One region of the Vagococcus sp. WN80Y genome, then DNA from elsewhere that is predicted to be linked to it. Evidence: predicted binding sites of a transcription regulator. Region 1 holds the regulator's gene; each other region holds the start of a gene.
The links. The regulator NrdR, encoded in region 1, represses ribonucleotide reductase genes. The targets are predictions, from matches to a motif close to ACACNATATATNGTGT.
Positions count from the first base shown of each region.

Region 1 (7,907 bases):
GAGTTGTTGGTTGAAAAAGAACAGCATGAGCTTTTTTATGACATGGAATTGCCGTTGTCACATGTTTTAGGAGAGATGGAAATTGAAGGCATTAAGGTCAACGCTCAACGACTACAGGAGATGAAACAAGAGTTTGCGATACAACTTAAAGGAATTGAGGAACGAATCTATGAATTAGCTGGAGAAGAATTTAATATTAATTCGCCCAAACAATTAGGTGTTATTCTATTTGAAAAAATGCAGTTGCCTGTAATTAAAAAAACTAAAACAGGTTATTCAACAGCTGTGGATGTTTTGGAACAATTGAAAGATCAAGCACCGATTGTTGAATATATTTTAGAGTACCGCCAAATAGCGAAAATCCAATCAACTTATGTTGAGGGACTACTCAAAGTAATCCAACCTGATGGTAAAATCCACACTCGTTACGTCCAAACACTTACTCAAACTGGTCGTCTTAGTTCTGTTGATCCGAATTTGCAGAATATCCCCATTCGTTTAGAAGAGGGACGAAAAATTCGTCAAGCATTCGTCCCTCGCAAAAAGGATTGGCAAATTTTTTCATCAGATTATTCTCAAATTGAGTTGCGAGTGTTAGCTGATATAGCGAAAGATCAACATATGCGTGAGGCGTTTGTTGAAGGTCAAGATATTCATGCCAGTACGGCAATGCGTGTCTTCGGTATTTCGTCAGAAAATGAAGTGACTGGCAATATCAGACGACAAGCCAAAGCGGTCAATTTTGGAATTGTATATGGCATTAGTGATTATGGCTTGTCACAAAACTTGGGAATTTCTCGTAAGGAAGCTCAGCAGTTCATTGATACTTATTTTGAAAAGTATCCTGATATTAAAACGTATATGGAAACTATCGTTCGTGATGCTAAGGATAAAGGCTATGTTGAAACTCTGTGGCATCGTCGTCGTTACCTACCTGATATTAACGCACGGAATTTTAATTTGCGTACATTTGCTGAAAGAACAGCAATAAATACTCCGATTCAAGGGAGCGCAGCAGACATTTTAAAAATTGCAATGATTAAAATGGCTAAGCGTCTGAAAGAAGAAAAATTAGAAGCAACAATGTTATTGCAAGTTCACGATGAGCTAGTCTTTGAAGCGCCAAAGGAAGAAATTCCTCAATTAGAGAAACTTGTGAAAGAGGTAATGGAAAACGCCGTAGAACTAAGTGTGCCACTAAAAGCTGACAGCAGCTATGGTGACACATGGTATGAAGCAAAATAGACGTTAGATAAGTTGGGATAAGAGGATAGTGACTTTTATCCCAACTTTCTACTTTTCGTGACGTTTAATCGAAAGCAATAATTTTATGACTATTTTATAAGGAGGGTTAGACATATGCCTGAATTACCAGAAGTTGAAGCGGTTCGTACAGGTCTGGAGCAGTTAATTGTTGGAAAAGTGATTAGTCAGGTACAGGTATTTTGGCCGCGTATTATTGAAAGTCCTGAGGTGGAGTCATTTAAAGGTAATTTGATTGGTGAAACGGTTGAGGGGATTAGTCGTCGTGGTAAATTTTTAATTATCCACTTCACTCATTATGAAATGATTTCTCATCTGCGAATGGAGGGCAAATATGAGTTTCATCAGCAAGAGGACGAGCTGGCCAAACATACTCATGTATTGTTTGATTTCACTGATGGCACTCAGTTACGTTACTTAGATGTTCGAAAGTTTGGTCGGATGGCACTTTTGCCAAAGGGGCTGGCATCAGAGTATGGCGGAATTTTAAAATTGGGTCCAGAACCAGTTCCTGAGACGTTTTTCTTAAAGGAATTTGCCGCGGGATTGAAAAAGTCTAATAAAGCTATTAAACCGCTATTATTGGACCAAAAGCTAGTGACAGGTTTAGGAAATATCTATGTAGATGAGGCTCTTTATGAAGCGAAGATTCATCCGGAACAACCAGCAGTTAGCTTGAAAGCGAAAGGGGTTCAAGATCTTTATCATGCTATTATCGATGTGTTAGGTCAGGCTGTTGAAGCTGGTGGAACAACCATTAGAACGTATAAAAATGCTCTTGGCGAGGCTGGGAAGTTTCAAGTGTCGCTAAATGTATATGGACAAACAGGAGTCCCTTGTCCACGTTGCGGTACTGCTATAATTAAAACGAAAGTGGCGCAACGGGGAACTCATTACTGTCCTAATTGTCAAAAATTGCATCAACGAAAGGTCAGGTGAGACCGTTGACAGTTGTATTAGGATTAACTGGAAGTATTGCGACAGGGAAGTCAACGGTTGCTCGTTATTTTGCTAGTCATAATATTCCAATTGTGGATTCAGATATTATTGCCAGGAAAGTTGTGGAGCCAGGGACAGTTGGTTTGAGAAAAATTAGTAAGAGTTTCGGTGAGACTATCTTAAGTGAGGATGGCAGCTTGAATCGAAAAAAATTGGGGGCTCTTGTTTTTTCAGATGAGGAGAAACGGAAGCTTTTGAATCAAATTCTTCATGATGAATTAGATTATGCTATTTCAAAAGAAATAGCTCAGTGGGTAGATAAGAAGGTACCACTGGTCGTTGTCGATGTCCCTTTAATGTATGAAGCTAAATACGATGAAAAGGTTGATAAGGTGATGGTGGTTTATGTGTCAGAGCAGATTCAGTTAAATCGTTTAATGAAGCGTGATCAGTTATCGGAAGTAGAAGCCGAAAAACGGATGTCGAGTCAAATGTCAATTGATGAGAAACGACAACTTGCAGATTATGTGATTGATAATTCTGGTACTGTGATTGAAACAGAGAAGCAACTAGCGAAGTGGATGGACGCCTTTAAGCTAAAATAAAACAAAAGAACGAGCCTCTTGAAAAATACCAAGAGGTTCGTTCTTTCTGTATTAATCAGTGTATAAGGACTATACCATTCACTAGTTTTCATGTTATAATAACTGTATAAAAAAGATATTTACCTATTAAAATAGATAGAATACACGAGGTGGAAAAGATGCAGTGTCCAAAGTGTCAATATAACGGGTCCCGTGTCGTCGATAGTAGACCTGCTGATGAAGGCCGTGCCATTAGAAGAAGAAGAGAATGTGAGTCATGTGGGTTTCGATTTACAACATTTGAACGGATAGAAGCAGCACCATTATTAGTTATTAAAAAGAATGGTGGACGTGAAGAATTTAATCGTGACAAAATATTAAGAGGGTTGATTCGATCAGCCGAAAAACGCCCAGTTTCAATGGAACAAATGGAACAAATTGTGGATCAGGTTGAAAATCAAGTCCGTGGTTTAGGTGAAAATGAAGTGTCTACGACAAAAATTGGCGAATATGTAATGGAGTATTTAGTTGATTTTGATGAAATAGCTTATATCCGTTTTGCAAGTGTTTATCGTCAGTTCAAGGACATGGGGGTCTTCTTAAAAGAAATGCAGGACATTTTGAATAAAGAAGAAGAACCGCCAGCATCATAAGAAATAAAGGAGGTAGCGATTTGAATAGTTCGTGGAAGCAACTTCATCCGCAAGACAGTTTTACTGTCAAATTGGCAGCTCCGATTACTAATCATGATGAACATTTATTGAGTTATTTATACCAGCCGATTATTGGTATGGATGCATTTAGCATTTATCACACTTTTTTGACGGCAGTTGATGAGTTTGAGTATGATAGTTATGAGATGCGACATTCTGATTTATTCAATCAATTAAATATTGATTTACCTCGCTTGTTTAACGCTCGAGTGAAGCTAGAAGGAATAGGGCTATTGCGAGTTTTTGCTAAAGAAAAAGCAGGACATCGTCAGTTCATTTATGAATTGCAGTCGCCTTTAAAAGCTGATGATCTATTTAATGATGATGTCTTATCACTCTTACTCCTTGCTAGTGTGGGGGAGCAACGCTATCAAGCTTTAATCAGGCGATTTGCTATTCCGCAAGTAGATGTTACTGAGTTTACAGAAGTCACTAAAAAGTTTGTAGATGTGTATCAACTTAATCAAGAAAGTTTAGCTTCCCATGAAGAGACGATTAATCAGGCGAAGGAAGCATTTCAAGGGAGTACAAAGTCGAAAATTTCGAGTGTGACAGACAGTTTTGACTGGCCATATTTTGTTAGTCTTTTGGACGGCTTGTACATTGATAAAGAGCAAATTCAACAGGAGTTAAAGGAGACAGTTTTTACCTTACATCAGCTTTACGGTATTAACGAACTGGATATGAAAAACTTAGTGGAAAATGAAGTTGATTTCATCACTAATAAAGTTGCTATAAACCAACTTAGAAAAAGTGTGGTCTTAAAGTATCATGGTGCTAAAAAACAAGCGCCTATGGCTATGGAAGAGCAAGCGAAAGAATTGTCTCTAGATGATCAACTAATTCGTCGTCGCAACACGCTAAAATTGCAAGGTTACAATGATGGTGAAATTCAAGTGATTACTTCTAGTGAGAGTATTTCACCCATGATTTTTTTAAGTGCCATAAAGAAGCAAAAAGGTGGGTTTGTCGCAAACGAAGAACGTTGGGCAGTCGAAAATTTGGTTAAGCAATCAGGTTTGCCTGACGCAGTAATTAATGTGTTAATTCATTACATATTAGTAGGAAAAGGTAACGCCGTATTAAATCAGAAGTTTGCCAATTCAATTGCGAACGATTGGGCTCAGGCGCATATAGTTTCACCGGAAGAGGCGTTAACAAAAGTGAAAGAAATTGGGGCAGCAGCTCAAAAACAAGCGAGCACTCCTCGTAAATCGACTAATTACCATAAACAAAATTCTGGTCGGAAAGAAACTTTGCCTGAATGGGTAGGAAGTACTAAGGTAGAGACAAAAGTATCGCAAGAAGAAGAAGCATACTTTAAAGAGCAATTGCGCAAGATGCGTGAAAAAGGGAAAGAAGGTGAATCGTAATGGAGGACGTAGGCAAAGAAATGACCAAAGTTATTAATCAACGGGATTGGTCTGAGCGCTTTGATAAACTGGTGCAAGAGGTTTTAAAAGATTCTGATGTAATTACCTTTATTGAGGCCCATAAAGATAAGTTGACTAAGGAAGATATTGATAAAAGCTACTCAAAACTCTATGAGTTTGTTCAAGAGAAGCGTAAATTTTTATTGAATGATCCAACAATGATTGCACCAGGATATGAACCGAAGTTGTTTATGAATTTCCATTATATTGATGTCACTTATGTTCCGACGGAAGAGCTGTTGGCTCGCCAAAAAGAGGAAGAAATTCGTGGACGAGTCAAGGCGATGGATATGCCTCGTGATATTCGAGAAGCTAGTATGGATTATTTTGAAATTACGTCTGAGCGTAAAGAAGCCTTACAAGCTGCTTTTGATTTTGTTAGTAAGTACAAAGAGGATCCCAAACACTTTCATCAAGGCTTGTATTTACAGGGGTCCTTTGGTGTAGGGAAAACTTATTTACTAGGTGCGCTGGCTCAAGAATTAGCTGAATATGGCTATAGAACGACGCTGATGCACTTCCCAACCTTTGCTGTGGAGATGAAACAATCTATAGCAAACAACAGCACAGGGGATAAATTAGAGGCCGTTAAGAAAGCGCCGATTCTAATGTTAGATGATATAGGTGCCGATTCCATGAGTAGCTGGATTCGAGATGACGTTTTAGGGGTTATTTTACAATACCGAATGCAGGAGCAGTTGCCAACTTTTTTCAGTTCTAATTTTAGTATGAATCAATTAGAAAAAGAACATTTAAGTGTGACTCAGCGTGGAGAAGATGAACCGCTTAAAGCGAAGCGGATCATGGAGCGTATTCGTTACTTAGCCAAAGAAATAAATATGATTGGCGAGAATCGTCGTCATCAATAAGAGATAATTTGGAACAAAGGTCAGAGAAAGTTTTCTGTTCTTTGTTTTTTTTTTTGAAAAGTTCTTGACAACGTTTTCTGTCTTTGGTATTGTGTTATTTCGAGTCAATTTTTATCAATAAAAGATAATGAGGAGGGATTATCAGTGATAGTAGTAGAAAATTTGAATAAAACGTTTAGAGTGCAACAGCGTGAGGCTGGTTTTCAGCACGCAGTCAAATCATTTTTTAAACGGGAGTATCGAGAGATTCGAGCATTAAATAATGTGTCGTTTACGATACCAGATGGTGAAATTGTGGGATATATTGGACCTAATGGAGCTGGAAAGAGCAGTACGATTAAAATTCTTAGTGGTATCTTAACTCCAGATGGTGGAAGTTGTGTGATTAATGGTCAGACGCCGTGGAAAAATCGAATTTCCCATGTTAAGGATATTGGTGTGGTCTTCGGCCAACGCTCTCAATTATGGTGGGACATACCTGTTATCGATTCGTTTTATTTGCTTAAAGATGTTTATCAAGTACCAGAAAATGTGTTTCAAGAAACCCTCCGAGAACTGAGTCAGATGTTAAACTTATCTGATATCTTGAAAACACCGACACGACAACTTTCCTTAGGACAAAGAATGCGCTGTGAAATCGCCGCATCCTTATTACATCGTCCAAAAATTTTATTTCTCGATGAGCCAACAATTGGTTTAGATGCTATATCTAAAGTAGCAGTCCGAGAATTTATCATCAAAATTAACAAAGAATTCCAGACAACAGTTATTTTAACTACACATGATATGCAGGATATTGAAAAATTAGCATCCCGAATAATTTTAATTGGTAAAGGGACTATTTTACTTGATGGAAGTCTGACTGATTTTAAACAGTTGAAACAACACGAAGAAGATACTTTAGATGAGATTTTGGTGAATCTTTATCAGAAGTATGATATTTGAGGTGAGAAGATGATTAAGTATCGATCACTTTTTAGAATGCGTTTCATTGGTGGGTTACAGTACCGTGCTGCTGCATGGGCAGGAATCGTCACTCAATTTGTTTGGGGACTTTTAGAACTCCTGATGTTTAGAGCTTTTTATCAATCTAATGCTGAAGCATTTCCGATGAGTTTCCCTTCTATTGTGAGTTATGTGTGGTTGCAACAAGCTTTCTTAGCGCTCTATATGATTTGGTATTGGGAAACAGATATTTTCGATAATATTCAAAACGGTAATGTCTCTTATGAATTAGTACGTCCTGTAAGTATTTATAATATGTGGTTTGTAAGAAGTATTGCTACTCGCGTTTCAAGAACAGTCTTACGTTGCTTGCCAATTTTGTTAGTTGCCCTTTTTTTACCAGATCCATTTAGATTGGTTTTGCCAAACTCTATTCTTGTCTTTTTTTTATTCATTATGACGATGTTTTTATCATTACTTGTCATTATCTCGTTGAACATGATTATTTATTTCTTATCGTTTTATACAATTAATGCTTTTGGATTGCGAATGATATTTCAATCTGTAGGCTCCATTTTATCAGGAGAGTTATTACCTTTACCTTTTTTTCCTGAGCCATTAGCAAAGATTTTGGCTTTCTTGCCATTCGCTTCTATTCAAAATGTCCCATTTCGGATTTACAGTGGTGATTTAACTGGCAGGGAATTGAGTCAAAGTGTTAGTTTACAGCTATTTTGGGTTGTCCTTTTAGTGCTGATTGGTAAATTATTGGAGCAACAGTCAGTGAAAAAAGTAGTCATTCAGGGAGGATAAAAATGAGGTTATATCAGAAATATTTTGTGATGCACTTACAAGCATTATTGACGTATAAACTATCATTTATTTTAACTACTTTGGGTCAGTTTTTTGTGTCTTTTAATGTTTTTTTAGGTGTTTATTTTATGTTTGATCGTTTTTCAACTGTTAAGGGATACAACTTTCAGGAAACGTTGCTTTGTTTTAGTATTTTGTTGTTATCATTTTCGTTAGCTGAATGCTTTTTTAGAGGATTCGATGCTTTTCCGACCATGATTAGCAATGGTGAGTTTGATCGGATTTTAGTTAGACCACGACCCATTATTTTACAGGTTTTAGGAAGTAAAATTGAATTTACTCGCTTTG
Region 1 is NZ_JCAQHY010000159.1:52,534-60,440, forward strand. It holds gene polA (DNA polymerase I) at 1-1,245, shown strand, start outside; gene mutM (DNA-formamidopyrimidine glycosylase) at 1,360-2,202, shown strand; gene coaE (dephospho-CoA kinase) at 2,208-2,807, shown strand; gene nrdR (transcriptional regulator NrdR) at 2,966-3,439, shown strand; gene AC5KOD_RS13785 (replication initiation and membrane attachment family protein) at 3,460-4,872, shown strand; gene dnaI (primosomal protein DnaI) at 4,872-5,801, shown strand; gene AC5KOD_RS13795 (ABC transporter ATP-binding protein) at 5,946-6,746, shown strand; gene AC5KOD_RS13800 (ABC transporter permease) at 6,756-7,559, shown strand; gene AC5KOD_RS13805 (ABC transporter permease) at 7,562-7,907, shown strand, end outside.

Region 2 (7,907 bases), on a different contig from region 1:
AAAAGCAAATGTCAGATGGTACCCCTTTAGAAGAAATGCGCAGTCCTAGTAACCTCGATAAATATATTGACAACCTAGATTCTCCAATCATTGAATCTGTTGTCAAATTAGAGTCATTTGAAGATTTGATTCAGTTAGCTAAGATGGTTAAATTTGAAAATGTTATCACGCATCTATATCGATTAGAAGATGAGCCAGAAGCTTATTTCTTACATGTGATTTTCTTCTTAGAGGATACAACAGAAACTCAGGTTAACGATGATATGGCAGTTATTTTAGAGTTTTCAAGTCTGACTAAAATAACACCAGAGGTATTGGAAGAATACGGTCAATTAATCATGGAGCGTAGCGCGTTAGAGCAAACAAAGTATTATTTTAAGAAGTAATTGTGATTCTTAATAGTTAGCTGTTAGTTTCTTTTTAAGCGAAGCTATCAAAAAATGTTCTTATAAAAAAAGTGATTAGAAGGGATCTGTTTCTAATTGCTTTTTTTGTGCGTTTTAGTTGCTTAATAATTGCGAATTACGCTAGACTTATTCTTGTGAATAAAAATAGGAGTGGTAAAAATGACTCAATATAGAACATTATTGTTTGATGTAGATGAGACACTACTTAATTTTAAAGAAGGCCAATATAATGCTATGACTCAACTTTTTACAAGTCAAGGTGTAAGGTTGACACCTGAGATACGGCAGCTCTATGAGGTGAAAAATGCGGCGCTCTGGGAGGCTTTTGAAAAAGGAGAGCTAGCAAAGGAGCGAGTATTGGCTGATCGTTTTAGTTATATTTTTAGTGAGTGTGGCTTAGTTAGAGATGGGGCAGAGATGGATCAGATTTTTCGAGATTATTTGAAAGAGGAAGCGATTCTTTTGGATGGAGCTTTTGACACTGTATCGGAGTTGTCAACTAATCACCAATTGTATGTTGTCACCAATGGTGTGTCGGCTACGCAGTATCGTCGTTTAGAAAAAGCCCAGTTAATGCCATACTTTGCTGATGTTTTTGTTTCAGAGGATACTGGTTTTCAAAAACCCATGCCAGAGTTCTTTAACTATGCTTTTGAGCGAATCCTTGAATTTGAACTTGAGAAGACCTTGATTATTGGAGATTCGTTATTGGCAGATATTAAAGGTGGTAATAATGCGGGAATTGCTAGTTGCTGGTATAACCCGCATAATAGTATTAATCAGCATGGAATCACCCCAACTTATGAAATTGATCACTTAACTCAGCTACATGAAATTGTTTAATAATAAAAAAGATCAAGAGCTCATAATCAGAGCTCTTGATCTTTTCTATTATTAGTCCAACCCGATTAAGTAGTCGTCATCTTTCATTGCCTCTACAGAGCCTAGTAAATACCCATTCCCAACTTGCGAGAAGAAATCATGATTGCTGGTCCCTGTGGAGATACCATTCATGATGATTGGGTTCACGTCATTTGCTGTATCAGGGAAAAGTGGATTCAAACCTAAGTTCATCAAGGCTTTATTAGCATTATAACGTAAGAAGACTTTTACATCTTCAGTCCAGCCAAGCTCATCGTATAACAATTCGGCGTACTTTTCTTCGTTTTCATACAATTCATATAATAAGTTATACATCCAATCTTCCATCTTTTGTTGGTCATCCTCAGATAGTTGATTGAAACCTAATTGAAATTTATAGCCAATATAAGTTCCGTGAACAGATTCGTCACGAATAATTAATTTGATGATTTCTGCGACATTCGCCAGTTTGTTGTTACCCAAGTAATGAAGTGGTGTGTAAAAACCAGAATAGAATAAGAAGGTTTCAAGATAAACACTAGCTACTTTTCGTTCTAAGGGAGAACCATTCAAGTAAATATCATTGATAATTTTAGCTTTTTTTTGTAAGTATTCATTCGTGTTGGTCCAGTCAAAAATCTCATCAATTTCAGCTTTAGTATTCAACGTACTAAAAATGGAAGAGTAGCTTTTTGCGTGAACTGATTCCATAAATTGAATATTGTTTAGAACGGCTTCTTCGTGAGGTGTCCGGATATCATGACGAATGGCATCAACACCATTTTCAGATTGCAGCGTATCTAGCAATGTTAGACCACCAAAAACACGGCCAACAGTTTGTTTTTCTAATTCAGAAAGTGTCCGCCAATCATCTAAATCATTTGATAATGGAATACGTGTATCTAACCAGAATTGTTCTGTTAGCTTTTCCCATGTTGATTTATCAATGGCATCTTCGATGGCATTCCAGTTTATTGCTTCGTAATAAGTTTCACCCATTAGTCCATTTCCTCCTGTTTACCAGGCTTATTATGCCTGGATTAGTTGCATGCTCATTTCTGACAGAAAAATAGGGAAAAATGTGCAAGTAGTCATTGCAATCATTTTTCCGTCTATTTTTCAGGTTATCAGTCATTCTTTTTAGATGACACAGCTTTCGCATGAGTTACTACCGATTTCCTCTTCGTCATCAGTAAAGGTACGAATGTAGTAGATTGACTTAATTCCTTTATGGAAGGCATAGTGACGTAAAATATTTAGGTCACGAGTCGTTTGTTTAGGTGTCTCTTTCCACTCGTACAAGCCTTCAGGAATCTCTGAGCGCATGAAGAGCGTCATACTCATTCCTTGATCAATGTGCTGTTGAGCTGTCGCGTAGACATCAATGACTTTTCGCATGTCCATGTCATAAGCAGACTTGTAATAAGGTAACGTGTCATTGCTTAAATAAGGAGCAGGGTAGTAAATTTTTCCAATTTTTTTCTCTTGGCGTTCTTCAATCAGGCGCGTAATTGGATGAATACTAGCACTTGTATCATTAATATAAGAAATTGAGCCATTTGGTGCGACTGCAAGGCGATTTTGATGATACATGCCATCTTTTTTGATAGCGTCACGTAAGTTTGCCCAATCGTCAGCTGTTGGAATAAAAATACCAGCAAATAGTTCTTTAACTTTATCAAATTGAGGCGCGAACTCACCTGTTACATATTTATCGAAGTAAGTACCATTAGCGTAATCTGATTGTTCAAAGTTATGGAAGTTTTCGCCACGTTCTTTAGCGATATTATTACTTTCCACTAACGTCCAGTAGTTCAATAGCATAAAGTAGATATTCGTAAAGTCCAATGATTCAGGTGAGCCATACTCCATTTGATTTTTAGCAAAGTAAGAATGTAATCCCATTGCGCCTAAGCCAATCGTATGATTTAGGTCATTTCCATTTTTAATTGAAGGGACTACTTCAATATTTGAAGCGTCAGTAACATAAGTTAAGGCACGTGTCATTGTTCTAACAGATTTGCCAAAATCTTGACTGTTCATCAGATTAGGAATATTAGTTGATCCAAGGTTACAGCTAATATCAGTTCCCAAAACATCAAATTCTTGTCGATCATTGATTGCAGATGGCTGTTGAACTTGTAAGATTTCTGAGCAGAGATTACTCATGATGATTTTGCCATCAATCGGATTTTGACGATTAGCAGAATCAATATTAATAATGTAAGGATAGCCAGACTCTTGTTGTAACTTGCTGATCTCGTTTTCAAGATCACGAGCTTTGATTTTTGTTTTGCGAATCTTAGGGTTCGCAACTAACTTGTCGTATTCTTTTGTGATATCAAGATAAGAGAAAGGAACACCGTATTCTTTTTCAACACTGTAAGGACTAAATAAATACATGTCAGCATTTTTTCGTGCTAATTCATAAAATTTATCTGGAACGGTTAAGCCAAGAGAAAGAGTTTTAACACGGATTTTTTCATCCGCATTTTCTTTTTTTGTGGATAAAAACATTTCGATATCTGGGTGGAAAACATTGAGATAAACGACTCCAGCACCTTGACGTTGACCAAGTTGGTTGCTGTAGCTGAAGCTATCTTCAAATAATTTCATTACGGGTACAACACCGCTTGCGGCACCTTCGTAGCCCTTGATAGGTGCTCCTGCTTCACGCAAGTTATTTAGTGAAATACCAACACCACCACCAATACGTGAGAGCTGCAAAGCACTATTAATTGAGCGACCAATGCTATTCATGTCATCTGTTACTTGTAAGAGAAAACAAGAAACTAGCTCGCCACGACGTTTACGTCCAGCATTTAAGAAAGAGGGCGTCGCTGGCTGGTAGCGTTGGTGAATCATTTCGTCAGCAATTGCTAATGCCAATTCTTCGTTACCTTCTGCAAAATATAAAGCGTTAAAGGCAACTCGGTCTTCATAGCGCTCTAGGTATTGTGAGCCATCGTTACTTTTAAGGGCATATTGAGAATAAAATTTGTATGCAGCCATAAATGACTTAAATTCAAAGTGCTGCTCACCTAAGAAGGTATACAGAGAATCAATAAAATCGATAGAGTAGTTGCGAATGAACGCTTCCTCGATAAATTCATGTTCAATTAAATAGTCGATTTTTTCTTTTGTAGAAGAAAAGGCCATTGTGTTCGGTTCGACATTTTCTAAGAAAAAGGCTTCAAGGGCTTCCTTGTCTTTGTTTAATGGGATTTGACCATCAACAGGACGATTAATCTCATTGTTTAATTTGAAGTAACTTACTTCATCTAGTTGTTTTAGACTCAATTTCACTCACTACTTTCTTAAAGTTTTTTACATCATCCGGCGTACCATTCATCTCAAAATCAAAAAGCAAACTCACACCATATTTCACAGCTAAATCTTTTGCTGTGTAAACATATAAGTCTCCGAAGTTTAAATTGCCACTACCGGCGACTCCTTTTAGGTGGTATCGATTGCTCTTAAACTCAATAAAGTCGTCCGCTACCTCGGTAATATCTCTATCGTAAGTAGGGACGACTAATATATAAGGTTCATTTAGTTCGTGGAAAGGGTTGGTTTGATCAATTTCATAAGCAGGTAATCCCACTTTCTTTATAAAGCGTCTGGTCTGTCCAGTGACACTAAAATAAACAAGTTTCATCTTAAACGGCTAATGCTCTTAATTGATCGGGTCTGAAACCGACAATTGTTACATCTTCGCTAGCAGTTACGACAGGGACACTACGGTAGCCTTGATCTTTTAACCAATCTATATATTGTGGTTCTGTATCGATGTTTACTTCACTATAAGAAATATTTTTATCGGTCAAAAACCGTTTAGTCATTTTGCATTGAGGACAATTGTCCTTCGTATATAAAGTGATGTTAGTCATGTTAATTACCTCCAAGAAATTTCGTTTTTAACTAATTACTAGTATACCCCCTACAAAAAAAAAGTCAACTCAAAAACACTATATATTGTGGGTGAAATGTAAATGAACACAACTCTTGGTAGGTGTTAATCTTCACAAAACCGATTTATCGAGCTTTCATATTGATTTTCATGAGAAATAAAGTGTTGAAATAGTTAAAAAAATTTTTTAGATACATCATCTAGTTAATAGCGATCGCTTTCTTTTGTAAGAGGGCTAATTATGGGAGCGAATAAGAGTATTTTAGTGAGAAACTTATTATCTATATGTTGTGTGTACTAAAAGTGCTTTTTTATTCTTATTAGATACTTTGAGTGAAAAAAATGAGTCAAATTTCACTACTTAGAATAGCAGGATTTGGTGAGAAAGTTAACAATATGTAGTGAAATTACATTGACAAATCGTATGTAGGGGGCTAATATAAAGATAATGATTGAGAATGATTATCACTATCGTTAACGGAAGGTATGTGAAAATATCAACAAGTGAAAAAATATAGCGAGGTGAAAGAATGATTAATTTACAAGAAGGTACTATCGGCGCTCTTTATTACTTTAAAGAGGTCATTGACGCTAGGTCATCAGAGCGGCATTTAGCTAATTTAGGCTTTGTCAAAGGGGCAGAAATTAGAATTATATCACGAGACAATCAAGGTGGTTTAATTATTATGGTTAAAGAAGCACGTTTAGCTATAAGTCAAAGTGTGGCTAGCCAAGTGATGGTTTTAACTGAAAGTGATCAACCAGTGTCTTATCAGACCTTAGATGGGATTCGAGTTGGAACAGTAACTAAAGTTGAGTCTGTTTTAGGGAGTGGTGTTATTCGTCGTCGCTTGATGGATATGGGATTGACTCGTGGTGTTGACGTCATGATTCGCAAAGTTGCTCCTTTAGGTGACCCGATTGAAGTAACCATTCGTGGATATGAATTAACCTTGCGTAAAGCGGAAGCTGAACTAGTTTTAGTAAAGGATGTACAGCCAAATGACAATTAAACGTATCGCATTTGCAGGAAATCCCAATAGTGGTAAGACGAGCTTGTTCAATGAGCTTACAGGTGCTAATCAGTCTGTCGGTAACTGGCCTGGTGTGACAGTGGAACGAAAAGAAGGGCACTATAAAAAAGATAAAACTATCTTGATTCAAGATTTACCTGGTATTTATTCATTGGCACCTTATACGCCAGAAGAAGTAGTGGCCCGTAACTATTTGTTACAAGATCGTCCAGATGCCATTGTCAATGTAGTTGATGGAACTAATTTAGAACGAAATCTATATTTAAGCTTACAATTAATGGATTTAGGAATTCCTGTCGTGATTGCACTAAATATGATGGATGTCTTAAAAAAACAAAATAAAGAAGTTAATATAGAGAAGCTAGCCTATGGTTTAGGTGTTGAGGTAGTTGGGACGAGTGCAGTTAAGCGCCAAGGGATTGATCAGGTCATGGAAACTGCTGTGGCGGTTATTAAAGAGCGACCTAGACAACAGCAGCCGATTACGTATGATGCACGTTTAGAAACAGCTCTGCAAGAAATCTCTTCTATTATAGAAGGAAAAAAAGTTTTATCAATAGTTGGACGAATGGTTGCTAATGAAACTATACGTTGGTATAGTATGAAATTATTTGAAAGAGATGCACAGGTATTAGCGGATATTGATTTATCGACTAAAGAAAAAATAGAAATTGAAGAAATTATTACTATTACTGAAAAAATAGTTAGTGATGATAGTGAAAGCATTTTAATTAATGAGCGTTATGATTACATTACGAAGCTTGTCAAACTCTGTGTGATTGATCAAGGGGATTTTAAATTAACAGTGAGTGATAAGCTGGATAGATTGGTGACGAATCGCTTCTTAGCGTTACCGATTTTTGCCTTTATTATGTGGTTGGTCTACTATGTTTCGATTCAAACGGTTGGAACGATGGGGACAGATTGGGTGAATGAGACTTTATTTGGAGAAATTGTTCCTTCGACTGTTTCAGGCTGGCTTGAACAATTAAGTGTTGCTAGCTGGATGCAGAGTTTGATTTTAGATGGGATAATAGCGGGTGTGGGGGCTGTTCTAGGATTTGTCCCACAATTAATTGTTCTCTTTCTGTGTTTAGCGATACTGGAAGACTGTGGGTATATGTCGCGAATTGCCTTTGTCATGGATCGGTTGTTCCGCCGGTTTGGGATGTCTGGGAAATCGTTTATTCCGATGCTGATCGCAACAGGCTGCGGGGTGCCGGGTGTGATGGCTAGCCGCACGATTGAGAATGAAAAAGATCGAAAAATAACGATAATGGTAACGACTTTTATGCCTTGTTCGGCTAAACTGCCAATTATCGCGCTAATAGCAGGTGCTTTTTTCCCTCATGCTAGCTGGGTGGCGCCCTCTGCTTATTTCATTGGAATGAGTGCCATTGTTTTATCTGGTATTGTACTTAAAAAGACGCGATCATTTGCGGGAGATGTCTCGCCGTTTATTATGGAATTACCAGCCTATCATCTACCAAGGGTGAGAGGTGTTTTACAACAAACTTGGCATCGTAGTTTTGCTTTTGTTAAAAGAGCAGGGACGATTATCTTTGTTGCGAGTATCTTAATTTGGTTCCTGTCTAGTTTTAATCTTCGCATGCAGATGGTGACTGCAGATGAAAGTATTCTAGCTGCGCTAGGCAATCTTGTAGCCTTTATTTTTATTCCTTTGGGATGGGGAGA
Region 2 is NZ_JCAQHY010000147.1:29,783-37,689, reverse strand. It holds gene AC5KOD_RS10260 (adaptor protein MecA) at 1-386, shown strand, start outside; gene AC5KOD_RS10255 (YjjG family noncanonical pyrimidine nucleotidase) at 567-1,250, shown strand; gene nrdF (class 1b ribonucleoside-diphosphate reductase subunit beta) at 1,302-2,267, opposite strand; gene nrdE (class 1b ribonucleoside-diphosphate reductase subunit alpha) at 2,409-4,568, opposite strand; gene nrdI (class Ib ribonucleoside-diphosphate reductase assembly flavoprotein NrdI) at 4,546-4,926, opposite strand; gene nrdH (glutaredoxin-like protein NrdH) at 4,928-5,158, opposite strand; gene AC5KOD_RS10230 (FeoA family protein) at 5,709-6,191, shown strand; gene feoB (ferrous iron transport protein B) at 6,181-7,907, shown strand, end outside.
Region 2: the regulator NrdR is predicted to act here: its motif matches at 5,234-5,249, upstream of nrdH (glutaredoxin-like protein NrdH).

Region 3 (7,907 bases), on a different contig from region 1:
AAATTTCAAAAATCAACAACATATTCACCAAAAAAGCTAACAGACCGAATAAACAGTCTGCTAGCTTTTGATTAACTAGGCTCATTAGGTTCCTCAATTAATTCTCGCGCTTCTTCATCAGGAAATGTCACAACAAAGGTAGTTCCAACGTCTTTCTGACTCTCAACCTCAATTGTTCCCTTGTGTAGTTTCACTAACTGATGGACAATTGACAAGCCTAAGCCTGACTCGCCGTACTTAGTATTTTTCCTTGAAGGATCTACCTTATAGTACCGCTCCCAGATATTTTGAACTTCCTCTTCCGTCATGCCTATACCTGTGTCACTTATCTTCACAGTCGTTTCTAAATACCCACGCTCAACTGAAACCGTTATGGTACCATCCTGAGTAAATTGAATCGCATTTTGAATAATATTAACCATGATCTGTACAAAACGATCATAATCCGCATAAACATCAATCTCATCAGCAGTCGTTAACGTTAAAGTGTTTCCTGACGCTTCAGCCTTTCCTTGAAGCTGCTGAACCACTTGCTTCAACGTGTCTGTCGCGCTAAATTTTTGAATCACCATGCTAATTTGATTGGTTCTAATTTTTTCGTAATCCAAGTTTTCATTAACTAAACGAATAAGACGAGTCGTTTCATTCCGCATCAATTGGATACATTTTTCCTCTTGATCCTTAGGAATCGCATTATAAGCAATTCCTTCCAATAAGCCATTAATAGTCGTTAATGGCGTACGCATCTCATGAGCGGCATCTGCCATAAATTGACGCCGTCGATCTTCTTGGCGCTCAATTTCTTCATTGGATTCCTTAAGCGCTTGAGCCATTCGATTAAAGTCAATTGCTAGCTCATCCAGTTCATCGTTACTCTTAATTTCCAAATTAACATCGAAATTCCCCTCAGCAATTTGACGAGTCGCTTTTTTCATGCGATTAATCCGATTAACCTGAAATTGAGCAAGCATATAACTCGCTATTAACGAAATAATACTAGAAATCAAGAAGGCCTTAAAAAGATTCTCAGTCAGAACCTGCATGCTTTTCTCAACATTACTCGTTGGCTGTAATACAGCAATAGCACCAAAAAATTCACTAGATGTCCTGTCATTATTGGTAATAAATAAAGGCTGAATAATCATTGCCATTGAGACCTTTTTTTTACCAATTGTAAATTCTACTGGCGTTGAAATAGGTTCTTCATTTTGAACTTTTTTCCATTGCTCCTCGCTTATGAAGTTAACCTTCTGCTCCTCTTTGCCAACTGGATATTCAACCTTTTTATCGGCATTCAGAAAAAAGAAATTAATATTTTGATTTTTCAATGTCAATTCTGTCAATTGCAGACTACTTGATAAATTATCAGGATTTAACTGACTATTTTCCGTAATTGCATTGGCATAAGCAAACATTTGATCATAAGTGTTGTCCAGCATTGTTCGCTTAGTAAATTGGGTAAACGAGACCCCCACAACGATTAGGATAGTCAAAATGATTGCCCAAAAGGCAATCATTTGCTGAAAGAGATATCTCATTTAACATCGACTCCAGAGTCGTCGAATTTATAGCCGACACCCCAAACGGTCTGAATCACTTGTGGGCCAACTTTTTCAATTTTTTGACGTAATTTTTTGATATGAGCATCGACCGTCCGCTCATCGCCAAAATATTGATAGTCCCAGACCATTTCTAATAGCTGTTCACGGGAAAATACTTGCCGTGGTTTTTTCGCAAGTGTATAAAGTAAATCGAACTCTTTAGGAGTCAGACCTTCAATCAATTCATTATCTAGGTACGCTTCTCTAGTTTTTGTATTCATTCTAAAATGATCTGTCGCGATATCAAAATCACTACTTTCCCCCTCATCGCCACTTGTGCCATCAACTAATTCAGCTCTCCGGTGCAGAGCTTTAATTCGAGCAATAAGCGTAAGTGGACTGAATGGTTTCGTCACATAATCATCGGCTCCCATCTCTAATCCGATTACTTGGTCACTCTCAGAATCTCGCGCAGTCAGCATAATAATCGGCACCGTGCTTGACACCTTACGAATTTCTCGACAAACAGCTACTCCATCCATCGTTGGTAAATTTAAATCAAGGGTAATCATGTCCCAAGAGTCTGGTTCTTCAAGAAAGGCATCTAGCCCCTCTTTACCATCATACTTAAAGGTTGCATCCCAATTTTCATTTAAAAAAAACATCTGCATCATTTCTGATACGGATTCGTTATCTTCAATCATTAATACTTTCATTATTATTCTCTCCTCTCGCTCACTGTCACTTATCGCTTATTATACTATAGAACGTTTATTAAATGACAGGCTTCACACCTTTTTCAAAAAGCTTTCAACCATTTCCCTAATTTCCACCTAATTGTGTCTTTAGTATACTCTATTAACAAAGGTTTCAACAAACAAAAACTGTCGTTGTGAAAAACCTAGCACTGAACCTAATTTTTTGCTAATATTAAGAGTAGCAATTTTTCAGTGATTTTAAATCAGGCACTATTTATAGAAGGAGTATTTATACTAATGACAGATGTTAAAGGGTTAGCATTCTTTGATCTAGACGGAACACTTTTGAATGAACACTCAGATGTGACCATCGAAATTATTGAAGCCATGAATGAATTACAAGAGAACCAAATTATTCCAGTTATCGCCACTGGTCGAACAAATATTGAAGTCCGTGAGATTAGCCAACGAACCGGAATTGATTCACTCATTACGATGAATGGACAATACGTTCTATTTGAAGGGCAAGAAATTTACAGTGACATCATCTCACAAGAGAGCTGTGAGCGTCTCTATCATCAGACGCAGGCATTTGGACAAGAAATTGGCTTTTATACACCAGACTTAATCACTGTTTCAAACCATACTCCAATGGTTGAAAGCACCTATAATTATATTCATTCGCCACTTCCAACTATCAATAGTCAGCTCTACCGCGAACGCGCGCTGAACATGCTTTTAGTTATCGGACAAGAGCATGATGATTATTACAGGGAGGCGTTTCCCGAACTAACTTTTTTCCGCAATGGCCCCTATTCAATTGATGTAATAAATAATGGTGGCAATAAAGGAAAAGGTGTTAGAGAGTTAGTCAAAGCACTAGGCTTAGAGGGCGTACCAACTTATGGCTTTGGAGATGGGCTCAATGACATCGACTTGCTGAAAGCTTGCGATCATAGAATTGCTATGGGTAACGCTAGGCCAGAGCTGAAAGACATTGCTACATATGTTACAACCAAGAATACTGAGGGTGGCATTTTACGTGCATTAAGACAATATAATTTAATTTATTAAACAGACAGAGTGCGCTGTCTTCCCCTTTTACTGAACTTATGTTATACTAATTCAGTACAACACCGTACACCCTTATTTTAAGGGGGCGTTACGGATTCGACAGGTATAGTTCGAGCTTGAATTGCGTTTCGTAGGTTACGTCTACGTAAAAACGTTACAGTTAAATATAACTGCTAAAAACGAAAACACTTTCGCTCTAGCTGCCTAAAAACAGTTGGCGAAGATCCTCCCAGCATCTCCCATGTGCTGGATCAGGGTCTCAAACTAAGTGGGATACGCTAAATGTTTCCGTCTGGAATGTTTAGAAGAGATTATCAGACTAGCGAAGAGCAATGTTTGTTTAATGTCAGACCTCTAAGCGAAATTTAAGCATTAAACTATGAACGTAGATATTGAAGTGGCGATGTGCTTGGACGCGGGTTCGACTCCCGCCGCCTCCATAATGGAGACACAGGCTAATGAAGTAATTAGAAAAAGACTAGATTCTCTTTTGTGAGATGCTAGTCTTTTTTTAATTTCTACTATTATTATCACCATGAGAGGTAGCATACTTAAAGAACAACAAAACCTTTTCATTTTTTCACTCATGGTCTGTTCAGCTTTTTCTCCCTTAATAAATTAAGTAGCAGAGGAACTAGCTAATTCGACTATCATAAAGATTATAGCAATTAAGTATGTTAGAATATTAAAAAAGGGGTGTTTTTTATCAATCCATCAGATAGTTTTCTTACATTAAAAATTTCGCTACTCGCACTTGGTATATTGTTACTACCTTTACTACCTGCTCTACTGGGCTTTATTTTATCCAGAAAATATAAAGCTAATAAATCTATTTTTAGGTGGATTATTTTTTTTAGTACTATTTTGTTAATTATTGGACTGTTTATAGGTGTTTCTTTAGGTGGATTTACGTTGATGCTACTTGATTCAGTAGGCAGGAATTAAATTGCTAACTTTAATATCATCAGTTAACTATCATTTTCCCATCTTACTAGACAAGTTAATCACTACCTAAAAAAAATAAATTCATGATAAACTATCATTAGAAGCTAATAAAAAAGGAGCTTAACTCATGACCCTCACTAACATTTTTTCAGAGTTCTACAACCATCATGATTTAGAAGCAAGAGCCCATTTAGCACTTTTTATCAACTCAACACCACAAGCCACAAAGCAAATACAAGACTATTTGAATGAGCAACTTCAACAAATAACTCAAATAGAGATTCTTGAAACAATTGACATTTTTGCGCACTTCTCAGACTTAGAAATTATTTTAAAAGAAAACAAGCATTCTGTTGATGAGTTTCAATTAGTAGTGACCACTATTGAAGATAAGAACATCTACAATCGATGCGGTCGACGGTCGCTTACGCAGCAGCTAGACCAAAATACTCTTGCTTATTACGATACAATCACGGGTCAACGATTTGAAACTGATTTGCAGCAAATTGCGTCACTCTTTGAAGTTGACTCATTCTCAGCAAAATAAAACAGCTAAAACTCTTTTATTACAAAGCGTTTTAGCTGTTTTATTTAATCTCTCAATTCGGCTAACCTTTCCTCAACTAATTTTAATACGTATTCTCTAGCCAAAGGGTCTTCAACAAAGTCATGTCGATCGCCGTCAATCTGAATTTTCGGACTCTGATCATACTCTTCAAACCACTGATCGTACCGGTGATTTAACTCTTTATAATACTCGTAAAGTGTTGGATCATAGGAAAGCTGCTCATAATCACGGCCTCTTTTTTCAATTCGTTCCAGCATTTTTTCAAAGGAAATCTTAATATGCACCAACAAATCAGGGTGTTTTTTCTCCGCTGCATAAGGTAATTCCTCTAACATGTTTGCTAATAATTCATCGTATACCTTAACTTCTGTGTCTGACGCTCGACCAAGATCAGCATTTAAATGAAATAATAACGAATCTTCATAAATAGAACGGTCTAATACGTTGTCATCTTCTTGCATTGCTTCTTTAATACTGGCAAAACGCTTATTCAAAAAATAAATTTGCAACAAAAAAGCATATTTAGTAGGGTCAGCATAAAAGAGCGGCAATACCTCATTATTTTCAACCGACTCATAAAACGCCTGACTCCCCAATCTTTCTGCGATCATCTCTGTTAAACTTGATTTTCCTGCACCAATTGTGCCTGCTAATACAATCACGCTCATATCCCCCAACTTCCAATCAATATATAGTATCAATATTAGTACCTAACTATCTTAACATACCATATAGAGTATTTGTCAAAGAATAACCATCATCAAAAAATTCTATTCTTCTGCCTTAGAAATTAGTAAGCGATTCAACCATTCTGAAGCCACGTACATGATACCACCATAAATAATAAGAAAAATTGGTAAGACATGCATCCCTAAAACTGGTACTAAAAATCCGAATAAGGGAGGCAATACAACCGATCCTGTATAGGCAATAGCCATTTGAATCCCCATAATTTGTTGGGCAATTTTTTGACCAAAGCGTTCAGGTGTCTCATGTAACATCGCAGGATAGATTGGCGCACAGCCAAAACCAATTAAACACACAGAAACTAATAATAAAGGAAACTTAGTTGCGACTATTAGAAGCACACCGCCTAAAATAATCAACACCTGTCCGATTCGAATCAACTGGCGATTGGTTAATAGTAGTGATAAAAAACCAGAAAGTAAACGCCCAAACATAATAAAACCAAAAAAACCAGAAACAGCAATAGCTGCTTTTGAACTATCTACGCCTTTCACGTTAATCAAATAACTACTTGACCACAGTCCCATCGTAGCTTCTACACCGATATATAAGAAAAAAGCATAAAGGGCTAAGCGAACCTTCTTCATTTTGACTAACTCAGTTATGCCAATCTCCGACTCTTTTGCAGATCCCCCCTCTTTCTTTGGCTTTTCCCGACTACGCCACAACGGTAAGGTTAGAAATAGAACGATCACTAACGCAAACTGGACAAGTGATACGACAAGATAGCCCATCCGCCAAGATCGATCATGAGACAGTACTTGAGACATAATCAAAGGACTAGTCAATGCTCCGATTCCCCAAAAGCTGTGAAGCCAATTCATATGATGAGCCTGATAGTTTTCAGCTACATACTCATTTAGCGCCGCATCAACAGCCCCTGCACCCAATCCGAGTGGGATAGCTGCGACAATAACCCACCCAAAATTAGGAGCTAAACTAAACCCTAGCAACGCCATTGCAGTACCAAGTACACTGACCGCCGTTAGCTTTCCTGTCCCAAATTTACGAATTAATTTGCCACTAAAGAAACTTGAGGTAATAGTTCCAAAGGAAATCGTCATCGAGACCAGACCAGCGTAGCTTTGAGGAACCCCAAATTCACGGTACATCTCAGGCCAGCCGACACCTAATAACGAGTCAGGTAACCCCAAACTAATAAACGTTATATAAATAATACTCAAAAATAATGTTGCCACTTCATCCCTACTTTCTCATAGTTACCACTAATTAGAGACTAGCGCTTGAATGGCTAATCTTTTTACCCCTTTAACGAAGTCTTGATTGAAACTTGTCAAAAAACTAATATCCGGCAAATCAATTTCACTAAACTGCTGTCTAATATACTGCTTAACACTCACTAACGCCTCTTCCTGCCAATGATTATTATAAATAATAATTCGATGTGGATCATATAGTATCAGCATGGTCACAAGTGTTTGAATCAACTCTACCAGCAATTTATCCGTCGCTTTTTCCATTTCAACCCCTTCAATCAATAACGGAAGTCGATTTATTTCACCCACCAGCCCATTTGCTCCATAATAAATTTGATTATGGAGATAGACCGCACTGCCAGGCGGATAATTATCAGGATAGTACAATGCGATAACCGTTTCATCTTTGACTTGTTGCGCTTGGCAAAATCCAAATAAGACACTGTTAACATCATTTTCAATGACAACTGGCACATCGCAGGTTTCTTCAAGGTAATGTCTTAAAGAAATTCCCTTAAGAAACTCAATATCACTCACTTTCACTTCTCCCTTAATTTCAACACCAGGTATTCCAATTGCTACTTGCTGAATAGCAGGATATTGCAGCTTAGTTTCTTGAATTAAAGTAGCAAAAAAAGGCATAGTGACATCCTTAAGAGATAGCTGCCATTGATTTTTTACCTCCCCAGCTAAATTACAGACTAATAGCTCTGCTCGATCGGTTATTCCTTGCTGAAATAAGCATATTGCCAGTACTAACTGGGCATCATTATTATAAGAAAAGCGACTCGCGGGCCTGCCCCCAGTCGATAATCTTTTTTCGAGTTGAATCACTTCTCCACATTCAGCTAGTTGATTCATCAAGGAGTTAACCGTCACAACACTAAGACCACTCTTAATGGCTAATTCGGCTTTACTAAGACTTTTATGACCACGAAGCAATTGTCGGATTGTTTGTAAATTCATTTCACGCATGAGATTTGGTTTATCAATCGTCATCTCCCCCTTAATTAAGACCCTTTATAAAGGTTCTTAATTAAGATAATATCTTTTCATTTTATATCTGTCAATTTAAATTGTATATAGGCCCTTTAAAAAAAAAATTGTTTAGTGTGTA
Region 3 is NZ_JCAQHY010000175.1:47,355-55,261, reverse strand. It holds gene AC5KOD_RS21435 (ATP-binding protein) at 72-1,538, opposite strand; gene AC5KOD_RS21430 (winged helix-turn-helix domain-containing protein) at 1,535-2,257, opposite strand; gene AC5KOD_RS21425 (Cof-type HAD-IIB family hydrolase) at 2,537-3,313, shown strand; RNA gene ssrA (transfer-messenger RNA) at 3,395-3,756, shown strand; gene AC5KOD_RS21415 (hypothetical protein) at 4,386-4,805, shown strand; gene AC5KOD_RS21410 (deoxynucleoside kinase) at 4,850-5,494, opposite strand; gene AC5KOD_RS21405 (MFS transporter) at 5,597-6,772, opposite strand; gene AC5KOD_RS21400 (ROK family protein) at 6,800-7,789, opposite strand.
Region 3: the regulator NrdR is predicted to act here: its motif matches at 5,551-5,566, upstream of AC5KOD_RS21410 (deoxynucleoside kinase).